DNA from 2 places in the Stenotrophomonas sp. DR822 genome. Region 2 is predicted to be linked to the other one. Evidence: riboswitches for the same ligand, from Rfam matches in the RefSeq annotation. Region 2 holds a riboswitch; the other holds the start of a gene.

Region 1 (11,043 bases), 990 kb from region 2:
CGGGCGTGTCGCGCGTCTTTTTCATCCACGTCCTTCGCAGCCGCACGACTGCGCGCGAACTCCGGGAACGTTTCTTCGATCGAATCCTTGTCCGGCAGCACGTAGAACACGCCGCCTTTCTCGAACGTGGGATGCACGATCTGCTCGTAGAACCCGGGCGAGACATTGATGCAGCCGTGGGTGACACGGTTGTCGTCCGGCGTGGCCGATGCCAGTCGTTCGCTGCGCTTCTCTTTCGGGGTGCCCGGGGGAAGCGGGTGCATTGAAACGGCGGAATCGTAGTCCACCCACAGCACGCGTCCGGCGTCCTCGGACGGGCCATAGGCGCCAATGAAACGACCCGCCGGGGTGGTGCGGTCGTGGCCGGGAATCGCGCTCAATGCGAGCTTGGCGACGCCGGGTGCCGAGTGATCGCCGATGGCCGAACCAAACAGCGCTGGCGCTGCGCCGCGCAGCTTGCCGTCACCGCCGAAGACCAGGACCTGCGCAGCCGCCTTGTCCATGATCGCGAACGGATAGCCCTGGTTGTCCTTGCTGGCCACGACCCAGCCGGCCAGTTCAATCACCGTATCGGACACTTCCTGGCCCTGCGGAAGTTCATCGGCGGCGGTCGCCGTTTCCGTGGGCGCGTCCTTGGCTTCCTTGGCGTTCCTGGCGCTGGCTGCGCCGGTTCCTGCCAGTGCCAGCGCGATGGCCAGCGTGGCCGATACGGCCCGGCGTGCAGGGAGTGAGTACGTACGAATGGGACGGCTCCTTCGGATGACGACCGAGAGGCTGAAAGACACCAGTGGCCGGTGAAGGCCACTGGTGTCTGGTTCAAGCGTTCATCAAAGTGGGTGGGAGAGCGGTTACCCGCGCGGCTTGCGGCCGGGGACCCTTTCGAGCTGCTGCACGCGGCCTTCGATCTGATCCAGACGCTGGTTGGCCTGCTGTGCAGACTGGTTGGCCGATTCGGCGCTCTGCGCCGCGCCCTGCACCTTCACGTCGAGCTGGTCGAGACGCGAGTTGATCGTTGCAAATTCGTCTTTGTAGGTGGCGCAAGCCCCGAGGCTTACGGTAGCAACGATGGCTACGGTGACGGCACGTGCCGCGTTGATTTGCTGCTTGGTCAGGAACATTCCACTCCCTCCTTCGTCTGGGGAGTCTGGAATATAGCGGCGTTTGTTCCCGCCGCTGCGAAGTGCTTTCAGCTGCAGTTGGAAGACGTGGATGGCCTGTGAAGGTCGCGCAATCAGCAATCCTTAACAAGCGGGAACAAGCGAGCTCTGCTGCATCGGTTGATGTCGTTGTGCCACTTCGATCTCTCCAATTCATCAGCCTGAAGCCGACTCATGCTGTTCCTCTCAATGGGCGCAGATGGGCGGGGCGCACACCATCGACGCACGCACCGCGCTTCCGTGAGTGCAGTCCTCCCGTGCGATCAATGACCGAAGCGGCTTGGCAGGGCGGCGTGCATCCAGCGAGCTACTACACGGCGCATCGAGAGTTCCCTGAACAGCAACCTCATTCATGTACCGGTCAGTTCAATATTCAGGGCCGATTTCATCAACAAACGGATAATTCACACCTGTCGAACGCCTCTCCTCCCTCCCCTCCCGAGGGGCGTTCGACGAAACCAAAATAATGAAAGGTGTATCCCGATGATCAAGAATTCGCTGCTTGCCCTGGGTCTGTTGGCCGCGCTGCCGTTCGCCGCATCGGCTGCCGATGGCCTGTCGTACAACTACGTTGAAGGCGGCTACGTGAACACCGATGCCAAGGGCGGCGACGCTGATGGCTGGGGCGTGAAGGGCTCGGTTGCCGTGCACCCGAACTTCCACATCTTCGGTGATTACAGCAAGCAGGAAACCGACACCTTCAAGAACGATGTCGACCAGTGGCGCATCGGTGCCGGCTACAACTACGGCATCGCACCGAACACCGACCTGGTGGCTCGTGTTGCATACCAGAAGTTCGACATGAAGCACGGCCTGGACTTCAACGGCTACTCCACTGAAGTGGGCGTGCGCACCGCGTTCAACCCGTACCTGGAAGGCTATGCGCTGGCCGGTTACGAGGATTACAGCAAGAAGCACGGCATCAACCCGGACGGCGAGTTCTACGGCCGCGTCGGCGCCACCGCCAAGTTCAACCAGAACTGGGGCCTGAGTGGTGAAGTGAAGCTGGCCAAGGCCGGCGACCGCGAGTGGTTCGTGGGCCCGCGCTTCAGCTGGTAACAAACGCCTGTCGTTAGTGCGTGTAACTGGCGTGTGATCTCTCTCCCACACGCCAGCGAAGCCCGGCCTCGTGCCGGGCTTCTCTTTTTCCGGCATCGCTTTGCCACAATGGGGCATGGGCGATCCCTCCACTCCCGCTGGCACCGGCTCGGCCTATCAGGAACACCTGGCGCCTGCGCCGCTGCGTGGCCAGTTCGGCCAGCTCTGGCAGAGCCAGTTGCCTGCCGACGCCAGTGGCAGCATCACCGTGCTGCCCGATGGCTGCGTGGACATTCTCTGGCGTGATGGTGCGCTGTTCGTGGTGGGGCCGGACCGTACCGCCGCACACCGGCAACTGGCCCCCGGTGCACAGGTGCTGGGCGCGCGGTTCCGGCCCGGCCAAGCATCGGCTGCGCTCGGCATCGACTTGTCCGGCATCGTCGGCCAAGCCGTGCCCCTGATCGAATTCAATGCCCGCTGGGCGGCTCAGGCTGCGGCCTGGATTGGTGACGCCGCGCCCGACCAGCGCCTGCAGCGCCTGGCTGACAGCCTGCAGCGGAACATGCCGGCGGCCGTGCTGGACGAACACACACGCCGCGCGCATGCGCTGTTCGCGCACGCTGCCAGAGGCGATGCCAGCATCGACGCACTCGCCGCACAACTGGCCATGAGCCCGCGCACCCTGCGTCGCTTCAGCCAGACGCAGTTCGGTTACGGGGCAAAGTCGCTGGAGCGGATCCTGCGCCTGCAGCGGTTCCTGCGCTGCAGCCAGACCCAACCCGCGCACAGTCTGGCGATGCTGGCCGTGGAGGCCGGCTATGCCGACCAGGCCCACCTCAGCCGCGACGCCCGCGAGCTTGCCGGCCTGACCGCCAGTGCGCTGCGCCAGCAGTGGGGACGTTGATGGCCGTTTCGTTCAAGACCCGGGCCCGACCCTGACCGATGCTGGCCGCTCCAACCACGGAGCCGCACCATGAGCCACGCAGACACCACCGCTGCCGAACGCCGCATCGACAACATCGAATTCAACGTCGCCGACATCGCCCGCAGCAAGCAGTTCTATGGGCAGGTCTTCGGCTGGTCCTTCACCGACTACGGCCCGGCCTATACCGAGTTCGATGACGGCCGCCTCAAAGGTGGATTTGTCGCCGACGAGGCGGTGACGTCCTCAGGCGGCGCGCTGGTCATCGTGTACTGCGTGGACCTTGCCGACGCGCAGCAGCGCATCCTCGCCGCTGGCGGCGAGATCGTGCAGGCGGTGTTTGCCTTTCCCGGCGGCCGTCGCTTCCATTTCCGCGATCTGGACGGCTACGTGCTGGCGGTGTGGAGCGACGCCAGCTGATCCGTCTGCCTCTACAATCCGCCAATGGAAACGCACATCGATGCCTATGTGAGGCAGGCCGACGGCAACTGCATCAAGGTGATGCTGTTCAATGGCCGCTCGCGGGCCTCGCTGCAGGCGCTGGGCTTCAGTGCTGGCGATGAGAACACCCTCACCCTGCCGGTCCCCGACGATGCAGCGAAGGCCGCCGTCTTCCTCCGCCTGCGTGATCTCGGCGTTGCCTTCTCGGCGGGCAGGGAGTGGTGTCCGGCCGACGTGTTCGAGCATCTCCGCGAGGGCGGTGTGCTGGAGGGACCCTACCTGCGGGTTGCGTGGCGCACGCCTCGGCAGTTCACTGTGACCACGGCGTAGCCACAGCATGGACATGATCGAGATCGATGGAGCGAATCTGCTGCGCGATGCTGCGGACGGCTGGCAGCTGCAGGCGTCCGTGGTCTCGCAGGACGGCACGCGGCTGGCCTGCATCCTTCGTGTCGGGCAGCGCTTTCGCGTCGAGCGGTTCCTGCGCGGACACATGCGGCCGCAGTGGCACGGGGAGTGGTGGGTGCAACAGCCGCAGCACTCGATCACCGACAGCGGGCTGCAGGCACAGGTGCTTGCCGATGAGTGGCTGGCGCCGGCCGGCTGACCTCCGCGAACTGAGAACCGCTCCGTCGCCGGCAAGGTCGTTCCGCTATGATCGCCCGCACATTGCCGCAGGCGATGTGCCCGCCTCAAGCCAGCAGGAACCATCGTGAACGCCCAGCCCGCACCCATCACCGCCCTCAACCACACGCTCGACAACGAGCCGCAGCAGATCACCGCGCCGCTGACCCATTCGGCCGCGTTCCTGGTGCTGACGGTGAAGGACGATGCGGCGTCGCTGGCGAAAGTGCGCGAGGTGCTGGCCAGCACCGATGACCTGATCAAGAACACCGCCATCCGCGAGATCGAGCGCACCTTCACCTGCAACGTGGCCATCGGCCACCGCGTGTGGGAGCCGCTGGTGGGCAGTACGCCGCCGCGCGAGTTGAAGCCGTTCCAGGAAGTGAAGGGTGCGACCCACACGGCGGTCTCCACGCCGGGCGACCTGCTGTACCACGTCCGTGCACGCACGATGGATCTGATCGTGGCCTTCGAGCGCAACCTGATGATGGCCTTCGGCGATGCGGTGGACGCGGCGGATGATGTGGCCGGTTTCCGCTACTTCGACGGCCGCGACCTGCTCGATTTCGTCGACGGCACGGCCAACCCCGAAGGCCTGTCACTGCCGGAGGCGACCATCGTCGGCGACGAGGACCCCGACCATGCCGGTGGCAGCTACGTGGTGGTGCAGAAGTACCTGCACAACCTCGATGCCTGGCGTGCGCAGAAGACCGAGGCGCAGGAGGCGATCATCGGCCGCACCAAGCACGACAACATCGAGCTGGACGACGCACCGGCCGACGCGCAGAAGTCGCACAAGACGCTGTGCACCATCGAGGATGCCGACGGCGAGCACGAGATCCTGCGCGACAACATGCCCTTCGCCAATCCGGGGCGTGGCGAGTACGGCACCTACTTCATCGGCTACACGCGCCGGCTGTGGGTGATCGAGAAGATGCTGGAGCGGATGTTCATCGGCAACCCCGCGCCGCTGCATGACCGCATCCTCGATTTCTCCACCGCGACCACCGGCGTCACCTTCTTTGCGCCCTCGCGCAAAGTGCTGGCCGACCTGGGCGACTGATCACGCCGGGTGGGGCAGCCAGGTGGATCCACGCCATGCGTGGATGGATCAACCGGTTGCCCGGAACAGCCACGCATGGCGTGGCTCTACTGCGCCGCCATCTGCCTGTCATCTACGGCGCCGACCATGGCGCGTTGGGATGGACGTGGAGACGTGGGTGATGGCTTCTGCAGGAAACAAGCGCACCTCGCGCCGTGGCTGGCGCCCGTTGGCATGGTTGCTGGGCCTGTTGGCGCTGGGCAGCGCCAGCGTGTCCGCACAGGACGCACCTGCGCATTGGATGGCCTATGCCGCCTCCGTCAGCGGCGAGTTGCAGCAGCGTCTGCAGCAGGAGCAGGATCCGCACGCGCAGCGCCTGCTGGCTTGGCTGCAGGAGCATCCCGAAGCGCCGGCGCCGTTGGTGGTGAGTGTGTGGATCGCCGGCGATGGCGCCATCTCGAAACTGGAATTCGACAGCCTGGGTGATGCACAGGTCGATGCCGATCTGCGTGCGGCGCTGCAGGCCACGCCGTTGCCGGCGGCGCCGCCGAAGGACATGCGACAGCCACTGCGATTGGGGCTGACCCTTACCCAGTAGAGCCACGCCATGCCTGGCTGCCGGGCATCGGTAGACGCCAACCTTGGTTGGCGCTCACCTGCCGAGCAAGGTCGGCATCTACCAACGCAGCCACGCATGGCGTGGCTCTACTGCGCAGGTACTGCCTGCGGCTCGCGCGCGGCGGCGCGCCACGCCCGCAGCCCGAACAGTGCCAGGCCCAGGAAGAACACGTACAACGCAGCAGTCACGTGCAGCGATTTGAACAGATAGGCGCCCACGTAGACCACGTCCACCACGATCCACACCCACCAGCAGGCCGTGTGCCGGCGCGCCTGCCACCATTGCCCGACCAGGCTCAGTGCGGTCAGCATCGCGTCCAGCCACGGCAACGCTGCATCGGTGAAGGTGTGCATGCCGGCGCCAAGCGCCACGCCGCCACACAGGCCGATGGCCAGGTCGCGCAGCAGCGTGCCGCGCGCCAGCGGCACGATGCGGATGCTGCCTTCATCGGCGGCGTGCTGGCGCCAGTTGATCCAGCCGTAGACCAGGAATCCACCAAAGGCGACCTGCAGCAGCGTGTCCGAGTACAGCTTGGCTTCGGCGAACACCGCGCCGTACAGCGCGACCGACAGCAGGCCGACCGGCCACGCGGCCAACCGTCGCTTTGCCATCAGCCACACCCCGAGGATGCTGAAGAGCGCGGCAGTCCACTCGAGCGCGACGCCGCTCACAGCGCGAACGTCACCGACAGGCGCGCCTGTCGCGGCGCACCCGGGAACAGGTAGTAGTCACCGCCGCTGCTGCCGGTGTCGCGCCAGTAGAAGCGATTGAACAGGTTGTCCACCGACAGGTTCCAGCTGACCGCACGGTCGTGCAGGCGGTGCTGGAAGCGCAGGCCGGCGTCGAACACCGAGTAGTCCGGTGCGCGCACACCGCCGTCGGCGCGGGCCACGTTGGAGGAGGCATAGCGCCAGCCACCGGTCACATCCAGGCCTTCAACGAACGGCAGCGCGTAGGCCAGGTGCACGCTGGCGCGCACCTTGGGCACGTTCACCAGCTGATGGCCTTCATAGGCCGGGGTGCCGGTGTCGCGTGCGCGCGCCTGCAGCACGCTGGCGCTGGCGACGATCTGCAGCGCGTCGGTCAGCTGGCCGTTGGCGGTCAGTTCCAGGCCGGTATGGGTCTGCTGGCCTTCTTCGACGAAGGTGTAGCCGACGTCGCTGCCGTCGGGCTTTGCGTACTGGTAGGGCTGGGAGGTGCGGAACACGGCCGCGCCCAGGGTGAGGGCGTCCACCGGCACGTACTTCACGCCCACTTCCAGCTGCCGCGATTGCATCGACGGCAGGAAGGCATCGGCGTTGGACGTCCAGAACGGTGCTTCCTGGCCCAGCGAAATGCCGCGCACGTAGCTGGCGTAGGCGTTGAGCTGGTCGCTGGCCTTCCACACCAGCGCGGTCTGCGGCAGGAAGCGCGAGAGGCGGCTGTGGCGCTGCGGCGTGCCGCGCTTGTCGTAGGCGCGCTCGTCCAGGCGCACGAAGCGGCCGCCGGCCAGCCACTGCCAGTCATCGCCGAAGCTCATCCGGTCCAGCGCGAAGAACGCGGTCTGCCGGCTGTCCAGGCGCCGTGCCGATGCACCCGGCATCTTCGGCGAGCGCTCGAACACCGGCACCTGCACGTCGTGGATGTTGCTGGTGCCGACGTACTCGTTGACGCTCGGGCGCTTGTCGATGGTGCGGCGGAAGTAGTCGGCGCCGATGCTCAGCTGGTGGCCGACGCTGCCGGTCTCGAAACTGCCGCGCAGTTCGGCACGGGCCTGCTGGTTGCGGCGGGTGTCATCCGGGCTGCGGTAGTCGTAGATGTCGTAGTCGCCGTTGGGGGCGAAGTAGTTGCCCGGCACGCTGCCGTCTGCACACCCTGCGGTGTAGTAGCAGCCGTAGGCGAAGGCGACGTTGTCATCGATCACCGAGCGGCTGTGGCCGACCGAGACGCGCGACTGCCACGCATCGTTGAAGTCATAGGTGTGCAGCGCGGTGATGTTGGTGCTGGCAATGTCCACCGGCCGCTGCCACGGCTGGTAGCCGAGCAGCCGTTCGCGGTCGACGCCGCGCGGCAGCTCGCGCGCGCCCAGCAGCTGGAAGCCGGACACCGAGCGCTGCGCGCTGGTCTGGTAGTTGGCATCCACTTCCAGCTTGCCGTGTTCGCCGATCAGCCAGTCGGTGGCCAGCGAATAGAAGTTGCGGCGACCGTCGGCATGCTCGACGTAGGAATCACTGGCATCCCAGGCGGCGTTCAGGCGCACGCCGAAGCGCGGGGTCAGCCAGTGGCCGACATCCACGGCGGCATAGCGCGAGCCTTCCGAATCGGTGCCCAGGGTGACCGTGCGCACTTCCGCCGGGCGCTTGCCCACGTAGTTGATGATGCCGCCGGGTGCCATCACGCCAGCCGCCAGGCCGGCTTCGCCCTTGAGGATCTGCACTTCCTGGATGTTCTCCAGCGCCAGGCGCTGCTCGCCGGCGATGGACATGCCGTTGAAGCGGTAGCCGGTGGCCGCATCCAGCGCGAAGCCGCGGATGGCGATGTTCTGGTAGTAGCCCACCGGCGCATAGGCATCGCCCAGCGAGGCATCATTGCTGGCCAGCTCGGACAGCGAACGCACCTGGCGGCGGTCGAGGTAGTCGCGCTCCAGCACATTCACCGAGGCGGGGGTGTCCTTCCACGAGCCGCCGCCGAAGGCGTTGACGCGCGAGGTGTCGGCCTTCGGTTTGCCGGCCTGCACGCGTACTGCCGCCAGCTCGGTAGGAGAGGACGGCGGAGCATCGACGGCGTCGGTGCCTGCCTCGCTGGCGTACAGCGGCAGGGCGGCGCAGAGGGCAAGGGCGAGCAGGGTGGGGCGCAGGCAGCGGTTCATTCGATTCGTCTTCAGACAACAAGGGAGACGAAGCGACGGCGCGCAGGTGCACCGGCCCATGACGGGGGTGTGGCTGCGGCTCAAAGCTCCCTACGCCGGTGCAAACCGGATCAGGTTCCAAGGGACTCTCTCAGCCTGGCAGATCCAGGCACCCCCGCTTCAGGTGACCATTTCACTACAAATGGTACGGATTTGCGAGCTACCGCCCTTCAGCCGGGGTCAGATCCCTTTCCAGCGGAAAGGGATCTGACCCCGGCCGAGCGCATCATCGACGCATGGCGTCGATCTACTGAGCCCCCCGGGTGTTTGGTGGCTCGCGGCTCACGCGGCGGCGTGCAGGGCCGCCAGCAGGGCCTGGCCGGGGGCCGTGGCGAACCACGCCGGATGCCCGAGCATGAACGGCTGCCAGGCCACATCGGCGTTCGCGGTCGATCCGGTGACGCCCTCGAAATACTCCACTTCGGACAGAGCGAAGTCGAAATGCACCATCGGCAGCAGGTCGGCCAGCAGGTGCACGCGCGTGGGCGACAGCGGCAGCTCCTGCCGATAGCCGTCCAGCAGGGCCAGGGCGATGTCGATGCGAGCAGCATCGGTGCCGCGCTCCAGTTGCAGCCAGGCCACCGCGTTGCGTTCGATCGCGGTGGCCAGGTCGAACAGCGCGCTGGTGGGCGAGGCCAGGCCGAAATCGAGCACCGTGGCAATCGTGCCGTCGTCGTTCCACAGCAGGTTGGAAACGTGCCAGTCGTTGTGCGCCCACAGCCGCGGTTCGTCCTGCAGGCGCGCGGCCAGGCCGTGGTGCCACGGCAGCACATCGCGGCGCAGCTGTTCTTCCCAGGGAATGCGCGCCAGGTAGCGGGCCAACCCGGGGCGATTGCCGAGGTCGGCCTTCAGCGCGGCGATCGGGTCATCGGCGCGGATCAGGTCGTCGCGTGCCACCAGCAGATGGGTGCCGCGCTGCGGGGCGTGGTAGCTGGTGGCCGCGCGGTGCAGCGTGGCCAGCATTCTTCCTGCCTGGTGGGCCTGGGCGATGTCGGTCAGTGGTGACCATGACGGCAGCTCGCGATACAGGTCCTTGCCCGCGCCCACCGCATGCAGTTCGTAGGTCCACGGGCCGTGTTCGAGTGCGGTGCGGCCGTCGTTGCTGGCCAGCACCTGCACCACCGGCATGCCGGCAGTTGCCAGATGCGCGATGAAACGGTGTTCTTCTTCCAGGCTTCCAGCGCTGCGCACACTGTGGTGGTGGCGCTTGATGAAGACCGGACCGCCGGTGCCGTCGACGATGGCCGCGGCCGACAATGGACGCGGGCTGTGCCAGCGCAGCGTGCTGTCCGCGCCCAGCTGCGGATAGTGGCCACGCAGCCAAGTGATCTCCTGCGCGTCGATCACCGGCCAGTCGGCGGCGACCTCGTCGTTGTTGAGGCCCTGCACGCGATGGGGAGAAGAAGTCATGCCACGGCCGCTGGTGAGTAATGGAACATCCAAGGCTGCGCATTCAATGCCATGGACGCCACAGACGCAAACAGGCGGGTCATCGACCCGCCCGTCAGGGACGCCACGTGCGGCCTGTGGCCGGCGCGCTTACCAGCCGCGATGGCGGCCGCGGTCGTGGTAGTAACGGTTGTCATGGCGCTCACGCTGCCAGCGACGGTCATCGCGGCGGTCGTAGCCATAACCGCGGTTGTAGCCCCGGTCATAACGGCGATCGTAGCGACGGTCATAGCGCCCGTCGTAGCGTCGATCATGGCGGTCGGAGGTGGTCAGGTTGCCGATGGCGCCGCCGGCAACCGCGCCGCCGACGGTGGCAGCCGGGTCGCCGTTGGAGATCAGGTGACCCGCCACGCCGCCGACGACGGCACCGACCACGGTGCGCTTGTCCTTCCTCGACATCGCGCTGGCATCACTGACCACGGCCACGCCGGCAAGAAGTGCCAGGGCCATCGCCAGACCACGGAAGCTGAGTGCGGAAGTGCTGAGCATGTTGGGTTCTCCTGTGAGGTGCATGCCACGGTGGGCAGGGAGGGCGCTGGGCGCCCCGGCTGCCGTAGGGACCACGCTGGTGCCCGGACATTGCCGGAACATTGCGCGCGATCCCCGTGCGGCTTGCGCATTCATCTAGCGTCAGGCGGCATGAAGCGAGGCTGAAAGCGCGGCGGCCGCTCAGCTGCCAGAAAGGAAAAGGGCCGCAGTACGCGGCCCTTCCCCTGGCTTCCCCTGCCTGGCCTGGCTCAGTGGCCCATGGCGCGCTGGGCCTGCTTCACCTGCTCCTGCTGGGCGTCCTGCTGCTGCAGGACATTCGGTGCACCGTGCACCGCACCACTGCTGAGTGCCATGCTCTGCTCGCTGGCCGCACGG
Region 2 (11,043 bases):
CTGCACAAGGTCGGCGTGGCCGAAGATCTGCGCCCACAATGCCGTTCCGCCGAACACGGCGAACCAGAAGAAGCCCAGCAGGGTCGGTGCCAGAACAACGCCGATCACGAACTCGCGCACGCTGCGGCCGCGCGAGATGCGCGCGATGAAGGAACCCACGAACGGGGCCCACGAAATCCACCACGCCCAGTAGAAGATCGTCCAGTCGGCCACCCACGTGCTGCCGGAGAACGGCGACATGCGCAGGCTCATGGTCACCAGCTGGTTGAGGTAGGAACCCAGCGTGGTGGTGAACGTATCGAAGATGAATCCAGTCGGCCCAAGCACAAGTACGGTCGCGGCCAGCAATGCAGCCAGTGCCAGGTTGAAGTTGGACAGCCACTTCACGCCGCGCTCCACACCGCTGGCGGTCGAGGCCATGTACAGCACGAAGGCAATGGCGATGATGGTCATCTGCACCGGTACAGTCGCCTGCAGGCCAAATACACGCTCCACGCCTGCAGCGATCTGGATGGTGCCGAAGCCGAGCGTCGTCGCCACGCCGATCGCCGTGGCGACCACCGCCGCGATGTTGACGACACGGCCGATCCAGCCGCGATGGTGGCGGCCGATGATCGGCTGCAGCATGTCGCTGACCAGGCCGCGTCCATTGCGGTTGAACTGGAACCAGGCCATCGCCAGGCCGATCAGTGCATAGATCGCCCACGGATGCAGGCCCCAGTGGAAGAACGCATAACGCATCGATGCACGCGCGGCATCCATGCTTTGCGGTTCAAGGCCTTCAGGTGGCTTGGTGAAGTGCGAGATCGGCTCGGCGGCGCCCCAGAACACCAGGCCGATGCCCATGCCGGCGGCGAACAGCATCGACATCCAGCTGGCGCGCGAAAATTCGGGTTCAGCGTCTTCGCCACCGATGCGCAGGTTGCCGAAGCGGCCGAAGGCCAGGTACATCAGGAACACCAGCGCCAGGAACACCACCAGCAGGTACAGCCAACCGACGCTGCGGATGACATCAGCCAGCGCCGCCTGCACGACAGTATTGAAGGGACCGGGCGCGAGGCCGGCCAGCAGCACCAGGGCAAGCACCAGTGCGATGGAAATGCGAAACACCATGAAGGAGCTTCTCCGATCAAGGGATTGAGGGGAGCGAGCGAAAGCTTGCAGGGAGCAGGCCGGCGGCAGTGTGCGCGCACCGGACAGGCACCGCGATGGCGGCAGCTAAAGCGCCACGTGCAACGGTGCGGCGCGCGTGCACGTTACTGAATGCGACGTCACGGTTCTGTTAACGCGGGTGCGGCAGATCTGCGCCCTGCGTGGATGAACGGGCAGGAGGTCGAGTGGTTTCTATGCTCTAATGCCCACCAAGAAGCGGGGGTACCGCGGCCTTGTGGCCACGGTTGAGATAGTCCCTTGGAACCTGATCCGGCTCATACCGGCGTAGGGAAGCTTTGCAATGCAACCGTACCCGGAACCTGCCCAGGGAGCGCCTTGGTGCCGTCCGTGCGCGGGTGCAGTGCGCCGCCGCTTCGTCCCTGACCTTCCTGGACGATGCCCGATGAACGCACAGCTCTCCGCCCTGCAGCAACAGGCCCAGCAACTCTCCGAATCCGTGACCCGGCCCATTCCCGGCTCGCGCAAGATCCACGTGCCTGGCTCGCGCCCGGACCTGCAGGTGCCGATGCGCGAGATCGCGCTGACCCGCACGCCGACCGTGTTCGGCGGCGAAGAGAACGCACCGGTCACCGTCTACGACACCTCCGGCCCGTACACCGATCCGGACGTGCGCATCGACCTGTCTACGGGCCTGCCGGCACTGCGCCGTGGCTGGGTGGAGGAGCGCAACGACACCGAGCAGCTCGACGGCCTCAGCTCCTCGTTCGGCCGCGCGCGCGAACATGATCCGAAGCTGGACCCGGTGCGTTTTCCCGCGCGCAGCCTGCCACGTCGCGCGCGGGCGGGCGCCAACGTCACCCAGATGCACTATGCGCGCCGCGGCATCATTACTCCGGAAATGGAATTCGTGGCAATCCGCGAAAACCAGCGGCTGGAAGCGATCCGCGATGCCGCACTGCTGCAGCAGCATCCGGGCGAAGCATTCGGTGCGTCGATCCAGCAGATCATCACCCCGGAATTCGTGCGCGAGGAAATCGCCCGCGGCCGTGCGGTGCTGCCCAACAACATCAATCACCCGGAAAGCGAGCCGATGATCATCGGCCGCAACTTCCTGACCAAGATCAACGCCAACATCGGCAACAGCGCGGTGTCCTCGGGCATTGCCGAGGAAGTGGAAAAGCTGGTGTGGGCGATCCGCTGGGGCGGCGACACGGTGATGGACCTGTCCACCGGCAAGCACATCCATGAAACGCGCGAATGGATCATCCGCAATTCGCCGGTGGCGATCGGTACGGTGCCGATCTACCAGGCGCTGGAAAAAGTCGACGGCCGCGCCGAAGCGCTGACCTGGGAGATCTTCCGCGACACCCTGATCGAACAGGCAGAGCAGGGCGTGGACTACTTCACCATCCATGCCGGGGTGCTGCTGCGCTATGTGCCACTCACCGCCAGGCGGGTTACCGGCATCGTCAGCCGCGGCGGCTCGATCATGGCCAAGTGGTGCCTGGCCCACCACAAGGAGAACTTCCTCTACACCCATTTCGAAGACATCTGCGAAATCATGAAGGCCTACGACGTGACCTTCTCGCTGGGTGATGGCCTGCGTCCTGGTTGCATCGCCGATGCCAACGATGCGGCACAGTTCGGCGAGCTGGAGACGCTGGGCGAGTTGACGAAGATTGCGTGGAAGCACGACGTGCAGACCATGATAGAAGGCCCCGGCCATGTGCCGATGCAGCTGATCAAGGAGAACATGGACAAGCAGCTGCGCGAGTGCGGCGAGGCGCCGTTCTACACGCTCGGTCCGCTGACCACCGACATCGCGCCGGGCTATGACCACATCACCAGCGCGATCGGTGCGGCGATGATCGGTTGGTTCGGCACTGCCATGCTCTGCTACGTCACGCCGAAGGAGCATCTGGGCCTGCCCAACCGGCAGGACGTGCGCGACGGCATCATGGCCTATCGCATCGCCGCCCATGCTGCTGACCTGGCCAAGGGGCATCCGGGTGCGCAGGTGCGTGACAACGCGCTGAGCAAGGCACGCTTCGAATTCCGCTGGGAAGACCAGTTCCACCTCGGCCTGGACCCGGAGAAGGCCAAGGAATTCCACGACGAGACCCTGCCCAAGGACGCGCACAAGCTGGCCCACTTCTGTTCGATGTGCGGCCCGCATTTCTGTTCGATGAAGATCACCCAGGACGTGCGCGAGTACGCCGAGAAGGGCATGCAGGAAAAGTCCGAGCAGTTCCGGGCGGCCGGCGCCGAGGTGTACCAGCAGGGCTGATCGCAGATGGGCAGTGCCGGCTCATGCCCGGCACCGTCCAGTCACCCAACTCACCGACATGCCGCTATCCTCGCCCCATCGTTCCCCGGGGACACGCAACCATGCCCATTGCCGTCACCACCCGCTGGCTGGCCATCGCCCGCCGTCATCCCTCGGCCTGGCTGCTCGGCGCACAGCTGCTGTCGGTACTGCTGTACCCGGCGTTGGACGAAACCGCTGCCGGGCGCGCGGCAGTAGGCGTATTCGGCATGGCCGTGCTCGGCCTGGCACTGTGGGTGGTGCAGCGCAGCCCGCTGGGGACATGGCTGGCGTTGGTGCTGGCCATCCCGGCGGTGGTGTTTTCCCTTTCGGCGGCCCTGCTTGATCGGCCTGCACTGGGCATCACCGCGCAACTGCTGGAAAGCCTGCTGTATTTCTACACCGCCGGTGCGCTGATCGCTTACATGCTGCAGGACCACAAAGTGACGCGCGACGAGCTGTTCGCCGCCGGTGCCACGTTCACTCTGCTGGCATGGGCATTCGCTTTTACCTTTGCCGTATGTCAGCAGTGGTATCCGGGCAGTTTCCAGGGCGCCAATGGCGGGGCGCAGCGCACGTGGATGGAGCTGCTTTATCTGAGCTTCAGCTTATTGTCGGGGGTGGGTCTCAGCGACGTCGTGCCGCTGCATCCGCAGGCCCGCGCGCTGGTAATGCTGGAGCAGTTTTCCGGCGTCATGTACGTAGCGTTGGTGGTTTCGCGGCTGGTTGGCCTGACCATGCTGAAACGCTTCTGAAAATGAACGCCAGATAAAAATATCGCGCCCAGAAGGGCGCGAATGATGATGCGTATTATGTGAATGCGTCGGCGAGAGAGAGCCTGATGTCGACCACGCGATAGGCGAGGTAACTCGCATAGGCTAATATCCGGAGGCTTCGTTTTTTTTGCGGTATGCGCCGATGCTTTGTGCGGAATCTGGCTTCTTGCTGTGCCAAGGATGGGAAGGGATCGATGGTGAACAGTGTTTGCGGCCTGTTTCAGCCCCATAGCAACGAATGATCAACAGCGAAATCCAGTCGCCTGAATCCGACCGCGTCCGCGTCGGCGAGTGCATCGTTACTTTGTCCTCGCGTGAGGTTGAAGTTGCCGGTGCCCGCCGTACACGCCGTTTGACGCCCAAGTCGCTGGGCGTGCTGCGCGTGTTGATGCGGCAGCCGGGGCGGGTGGTGACCCGTGACGAGCTGTTCGCCGAAGTGTGGCCGGACACGCTGCCGACCAATGATGTGCTGACCCAGGCTGTCACCCAGCTGCGCAAGGCGTTCAGCGTCGACGATGACAACGGCCAGGCCTACATCGAGACCATCGCCAAGACCGGTTACCGCCTGCTTGTGCCGGTGCAACCGCTGGCGGACCACGAGACCGATGCGATCGCCGTTGCAGAGGACTCGACCGCATCGCCACCGCCTGCGCCGGAGGCGGTGGCCACCGGCGGCGCGCCGGTGGTCGATCGCGGAAGCCGCCGCTGGCGCCGTTGGCGTCGTCGCCTGTTGCTGGCACTGGGCGTGGCGATGCTGCTTGCGCTGGTGGTGTTGAGCGTACTGCTGCTGCACCGCCCGGCGCCGGTGAATTCCCCGGTGGATGCGGCAGTGGAGAACGGCACGCGGGTGATCGGGAGTCCGGAGCGGCCGTATCGATTGATTACCGCAACGGCCGGTTTTGAGACCTATCCCACACTTTCTCCTGATGGATCGCAGGTCGCCTACGAAGGCGCCAACGACGATGGCACCGGCGGCAACGCCATCAAGGTGCAGACCTCCGGCAATGCCCCCGCGCGCCAGCTGCTATCGCCACCGGCAGGTGCCAGCGACCGCTTCCCGAACTGGTCGCCCGATGGCCGCGAAATCGCCTTCGCCCGCTTTGGCGCCGATGCCAGCTGCCAGGTGCTGATCGCCAGCGCCACCGGCGGCGCCGTGCGCCAGGCCACGCGCTGCGACGGCACCGAGCTGCTCAGTTTCGACTGGACGCCCGATGGCCGTGGCCTGGTCTTCGGCAGCATGGTCGGTCGCTATGCCCATCGCGGCATCCGCGTGCTGGATCTGGCCACCGGCCAATGGCGTGCGCTTGATTACGCGGTCGACGAGGATGATTTCGACTACGCCCCGCGCTATTCCCCGGATGGCCGATGGCTGGTGTTTGTCCGCAACCCTCAGCTGGGCGACCTGTGGCGTATGCCTGCCAGTGGCGGTACGCCCGAGCAGTTGACCACCGAATCGGCCGAGCTGCGTGGTTGGGCGTGGCTGGGCGACGGCCGGCATATCGTGTTCGGTCGCCGCGTGGACAGCGAAGCACGCCTGTACTACCTCGACGTCGAGCGCCGCACGCTGCGCGACGCCGGGCTCGATGATGCGCAGTGGCCGGCAGTGTCCCGCCGCGGCGACATGCTGGCGTTCGTGCATCGGCGCGCGCAGTTCGGGGTGTTCAGGATGCCCGCGCAGGGCGGTGCCGGTGAGCGCCTGTTCGCCTCCAGTGGCCGCGACGGGCAACCGATGGTGGCACCGGATGGGCGGCAACTGGTGTTCAGTTCCGATCGTTCGGGCAGCTTCGCCCTGTGGTGGGCCGACATGCAGCGGCCGGAGTCGCTGCGGCCGATCGAAGGACTGAAGCCAGAGGCACGGCAGGCGCCGGACTGGTCGGCCGACAGCCGGCATCTGCTGGTGGTCGGCCGCGATGAGCATGGCGAAGCGGTTGTCTACGAGATCGCACCGCGCGATGAACAACTTCAGCGGCTTCCGGTCCCCGCCGATCAGCCATTGCAGGCGTTGTACGGCGCAGACGCGGAGCAGCTGCTGGTGGTCGAACGTGATGCCGACCAGCACACCCGCTTGAGCCTGTTCGACCGCAGCGTGCAGCCATGGCGGCGGTTGGCCAGCCTGGAGGGGGTGTCGCAGGCGCGTTTCGACCGCAGCACCGGGCGGGTGCTGTTCACCCGGCTGGCAGCCGGTGGGCTGTGGTCGGTGGACGCGGCGTTGACCCCCGGCAGCGTGCAGCAGGTCAGTGAGGACCGACCCAGCCGCTGGCGCTACCGGACCTGGACGGTGGCCGGCAACGGCAGCATCGACTACCTCGGCAGCAGTGCCAGCTGTGGCACGACCCTGGTCCGCATCCAGTCCGGACGCGAAGAAGCGGAGCGCTGCCTGGACGCCCAGCGGTTGAGCGCGGGCAATGGACTGAGCGCCAGTGCCGACGGAAGCAACCTGTACCTGGCCCTGGCCATCAGCGATGGTGCCGACATCGGCGTAATGCGACTGCCCGAACAACCGCCCGCCCTGTTCCCGGCATTTTCCAAGCTGTTGATCTTGAACGAGAAAGGGCCTTCGTAATTTCTTCGTGACGATCTCGCCGCGAATTCGTGGCGATCTCGGCAGTCTTTCCTGACGCGCTGCCACCTCATTTGGCAAAACGGAGGCCTGTACTTGGCAAATCCGTGGTGCCCCTATGCGTCAACTCTCGCTGGCCGATCGTGGCCAAACCGTATCCCTGGACAAGGCGATCGACGATGTCGCGCCGACCTGCATGGGGGTGGCCCGCCTCGGCAGCCTGCAGACCGCCGGCACCAGCTTCAGCGTCTGGATGCAGGTGCGCGGCACCTCGTGGGTGGAAGCCAAGGAAGGGCGGTTCCGGCTTCGCCAGGGCGAGTGGATCGCGTTCGAGAAGGAGTCCAGGCCACTGGTCCAGGCCGGACGCAACGGCTTGTGCGTGGGCATGAACCTGAACGTGGAAGCGCTGCGCGTGCTGACCGAAATGGCCGACTGCGGCCTGTACGCCGGTCGTGGCCAGATGAACCGCGCTGATGCGCGGGTGGCGCTGCGCCTGTGGCGTGACGCCCTGGCCAGTGGGCAGCCGGCGCAGGCACTGCGTCCGTTGCTGCTGCATCTGGCCGGTCTGCAGCGCAGCCTGGCCGACAACGTACAGCGTTGCCCGGGCCGCTCGCGCAGCCGCAAGCGCCAGGTGTTTGGTCGCATGCAGCGCGCGCGCCTGTATCTGGAAGGCAACAGCCACCGTGTGGTGCGCATCGGCGAACTGGCCGAGCTGACCAACTTCTCCAGCTGGTATCTCTCCAAGACGTTCCAGAGCCTGTACGAGGAAAGCCCGCAGTCGCTTTCGGCACGGTTGCGCCTCGAACGTGCGGCCGACCTGCTGCGCGATACCGACATGATGGTCGGCGAAGTCGCTGCCGCCAGCGGTTTTGACAACTGCTGCAGTTTCGCGCGTGCCTTCCGCGCCCGCTACGGCCAGTCCGCCTCACGCTTCCGCGAGAATGACGGACAGCTTCCGCCACACTCCGCAAAGTCTCCGGTTGTGTCGCGCAAATACAGCGCTGCAACGCAATCGTAACGTGCTACGGCGTTTTAACACGCTACTAACACGTACCTTGGAGAGATTGATGAACGTTCGTATTCCTGCGGTGCGGCTCGGCTTGTTGCCGGCCGGCATTGCGCTTGCCTTGGCACCGTCCTTCGCTTCGGCGCAGGACGCAGCTGCCGGCGGCACGACCGACCTGGACCGCATTTCGGTCACCGGTTCGCGCATCCGCCAGGCGAGCATGGAAACCGCGCAGCCGGTGATCGCGCTGCAGCGCGCCGACATTGAAAAGCAGGGCTTCACCAGCGTTGCCGACATCGTGCAGAACCTGTCGGCGACCGGTTCGCCGGCGATCAGCCGCGCCGACGCCCTGTCTTCGGGCGAAGAAGTCGGCGGCCAGTACGTCGACCTGCGCAACCTCGGCCCGGAGCGCACCCTGGTGCTGCTGGACGGCAAGCGCATGGGCACCAGCACCGGCGGCTACACCGACCTGGCCTCGATCCCGACCTCGGTCGTGGAACGCATCGAAGTGCTGACCGACGGTGCATCGGCCATCTATGGTTCCGACGCCATCGCCGGCGTGGTCAACATCATCACCCGCAAGAACTTCGACGGCCTGGAAGCCAGCGTCTACGGTGGCCAGTACGGCCAGGGCGACGGCCAGAAGCAGGTCTACAACTTCGTCTACGGCCAGACCGGTGAGCGCGGTTCGATCACCTTCGGCGCCGAATACAGCAAGGAAGACGAGGTCAAGGCCAAGGATCGTTCCTTCAGCCGCTACCCGAACGGTCGCTTCCACCCGTTCCCGACCGACGACGATGCCAATGGCTGGTCGCCGGCGTCGAACCAGGGCGTGCTGATCGACGACATGGGTACCCCGAAGGACGCCAACGACGATATCTGGTACACCCGTGCCAATACCGGTGCCGGCAACGGCATGGGCGACTTCCGTGAGTTCGGCACCGCCGACTACACCAATGCCAGCCAGGAAATGTGGCTGCAGAACAAGCTGACCCGTCGCTCGGTCTTTGCCAACGGCAACTACGACCTGACCGACAACATCCGCGCCACCGCGAACGTGCTGTACACCAAGCGCACCGCGACCTCGCAGATTGCCGGCTACCCGTACCAGTCCGAGGTCTACGGCACCCCGCTGTCGGCCGACAGCATCTACAACCCGCTGGGCAAGGACGCGAACTTCATCCGTCGCACCTCCGAGTTCCCGCGCCAGACCGAATCCGAGCAGGAAACCTTCCGCTTCTCGGCCGGCCTGGAAGGTTCGTTCGAGTTCGCCGACAAGTTCTGGGACTGGGACGTGGGCTACGTCTACAACCAGAACAAGGGCGTCAAGACCGGCACCGGCAACCTGTTCATCCCGAACGTGCAGAACGCCGTCGGCCCGTCCTTCATGGATGGCGACGTTGCCCGTTGCGGCACCCCGGGCAAGGTGATCGCCGGTTGCACCCCGTGGAACCCGCTCGCACCGTACGGCTCCACCGGCAACGGTTCGCTGGCTGACCCGGCACTGCAGGCCTACCTGTTCCTGCCGAGCCACGACACCTACACCAACACCACCAAGGCTTACAGCGCCAACATCTCCGGTTCGCTGTTCACGCTGCCGGCCGGTGACCTGGCTATCGCCGCCGGTTACGAGCACCGCCAGGAAAGCGGTGAGTACAACCCGGATGCACTGCTGCAGTCGGGCCTGAGCACCGACCTGGCCGGCGCGCCGACCAAGGGCAGCTACAAGCTCGACGAGTTCTACGTCGAACTGAACGTGCCGGTGCTGGCCGACATGCCGTTCGCCAAGGAACTGTCGCTCGACATGGCCGGTCGCTATTCGGACTACAACACCTTCGGCGACACCATCAACAGCAAGTTCGGCCTGAAGTGGAAGCCGATCGACGACCTGCTGGTGCGTGCGACCTATTCGACGGGCTTCCGCGCGCCGAACATCGCCAACATGTACGGCGGCACCTCGCAGACCTTCGACGCCTACACCGATCCGTGCGACAGCAGCTTCGGTTCGGCGTCGCGCAACCCGTCGGTTGCCGCAGCCTGCGGCGCCCGTGGCGTTCCGGCGAACTTCCGCCAGATCACCTCCGGTGGCGCACAGTCGACCGGCCCGGGCACCCAGTCCTACAGCGCCTTCGAGTCCGGTTCCAACCCGGAACTGCAGCCGGAAACCTCCAAGACCTGGACCGCTGGCCTGGTCTACAGCCCGAACTTCGTGCAGGGCCTGGACGTCAGCCTGGACTGGTGGAAGATCCGCATCGACAACGTGATCGCCGCCGAGTCGGTGACCTCGATCCTCAACCAGTGCTACGTGCTGGGCGTGGCGTCGGCGTGTGACCGCTTCAGCCGCGGTACCGAAGGCCGCACCGTCAACCAGGTGGTCGACGTTACCCGTACCCTGATCAACGGTGGTTACCAGGAAACCGCAGGTTACGACCTGGGCATCAAGTACCGCCTGCCGGAGTTCTCCTTCGGCAAGATCGTGGTTGACTGGAAGACCACCTACGTCGACTACCTCGAGTACAAGCGCGACAACGAAGCCGAGACTCCGGTCGAGCAGCACACCAGCTGGGCAACCGGCGACTGGGGTGCGAACTTCCGCGTCCGTTCGAACCTGAATGTCGATTGGAGCCTGGGCAACCTGGGCGTCAACTGGGCCGTGCGTTACTACTCGAGCATGAAGGAGCCGTGCTCCTACGACACCGAGTGCAACCTGCCTGACTTCAACTCGGCCTATACCCTGGGCCAGCCGACCCGCAAGGTCGGTTCGAACACCTTCCACGATGTGCAGGTGCGTTACACCCTGCCGTGGCAGGCCACTGTCTCGGTCGGTGCCAACAACGTGTTCAACCACGAAGGCCCGGTCATGTACAGCCAGCCGAACTCGAGCTTCTCCTACTACGGTGGCTTCGACATCGGTCGCTACTACTACATGAAGTACACCCAGCGCTTCTGATCCATCGAAGCGTGACAGCAGAAAGAGGAGGGCGGGCCGCAAGGTCCGCCCTTCTTGTTTGTGCGGTCGGGCAACGCGGCTGTCCACGCCGCGCGCCGAACCCCCGGTCACCAGCGATTGATCCACGTCTCCAGTAGATCCACGCCATGCGTGGATGAACTTCCGTCGCAACGAAAAAAGGCAGGCCACCTGGCCTGCCTTTCGTCCCATCCGCACTCGCCTGGCGCGGTGCGTCAGGCCTCGCTCGGCACCAGCCCCATCAGGCTGTTGGCGTGCTCGCGCCACTGCGGCAGCTTGTTCAGCACACCGGCGCGCTGCAGATACTCTTCATCC

Evidence for each region. A riboswitch is a leader RNA that binds a small molecule or an ion and turns the genes downstream of it on or off. The one in region 2 is predicted to bind thiamine pyrophosphate.
Region 1: linked by a shared signal. The riboswitch ahead of K5K93_RS11870 (TonB-dependent siderophore receptor) and the one ahead of thiC (phosphomethylpyrimidine synthase ThiC) in region 2 are both predicted to bind thiamine pyrophosphate.

Annotation. Positions count from the first base shown of each region.
Region 1 covers NZ_CP081826.1:2,561,503-2,572,545, reverse strand. The annotation lists gene K5K93_RS11920 (hypothetical protein) at 1-692, opposite strand, end outside; gene K5K93_RS11915 (hypothetical protein) at 849-1,118, opposite strand; gene K5K93_RS11910 (Ax21 family protein) at 1,644-2,216, shown strand; gene K5K93_RS11905 (helix-turn-helix domain-containing protein) at 2,332-3,099, shown strand; gene K5K93_RS11900 (VOC family protein) at 3,169-3,537, shown strand; gene K5K93_RS11895 (hypothetical protein) at 3,562-3,888, shown strand; gene K5K93_RS11890 (hypothetical protein) at 3,902-4,165, shown strand; gene K5K93_RS11885 (Dyp-type peroxidase) at 4,271-5,245, shown strand; gene K5K93_RS11880 (TonB C-terminal domain-containing protein) at 5,406-5,822, shown strand; gene pnuC (nicotinamide riboside transporter PnuC) at 5,930-6,454, opposite strand; gene K5K93_RS11870 (TonB-dependent siderophore receptor) at 6,511-8,691, opposite strand; TPP riboswitch at 8,762-8,857, opposite strand; gene K5K93_RS11865 (phosphotransferase) at 9,013-10,140, opposite strand; gene K5K93_RS11860 (glycine zipper 2TM domain-containing protein) at 10,270-10,668, opposite strand; gene K5K93_RS11855 (peptidoglycan-binding protein) at 10,917-11,043, opposite strand, start outside.
Region 2 covers NZ_CP081826.1:3,549,239-3,560,281, forward strand. The annotation lists gene K5K93_RS16220 (BCCT family transporter) at 1-1,113, opposite strand, end outside; TPP riboswitch at 1,361-1,462, shown strand; gene thiC (phosphomethylpyrimidine synthase ThiC) at 1,556-3,400, shown strand; gene K5K93_RS16230 (ion channel) at 3,502-4,173, shown strand; gene K5K93_RS16235 (winged helix-turn-helix domain-containing protein) at 4,433-6,757, shown strand; gene K5K93_RS16240 (helix-turn-helix transcriptional regulator) at 6,873-7,772, shown strand; gene K5K93_RS16245 (TonB-dependent receptor) at 7,822-10,710, shown strand; gene K5K93_RS16250 (HDOD domain-containing protein) at 10,944-11,043, opposite strand, start outside.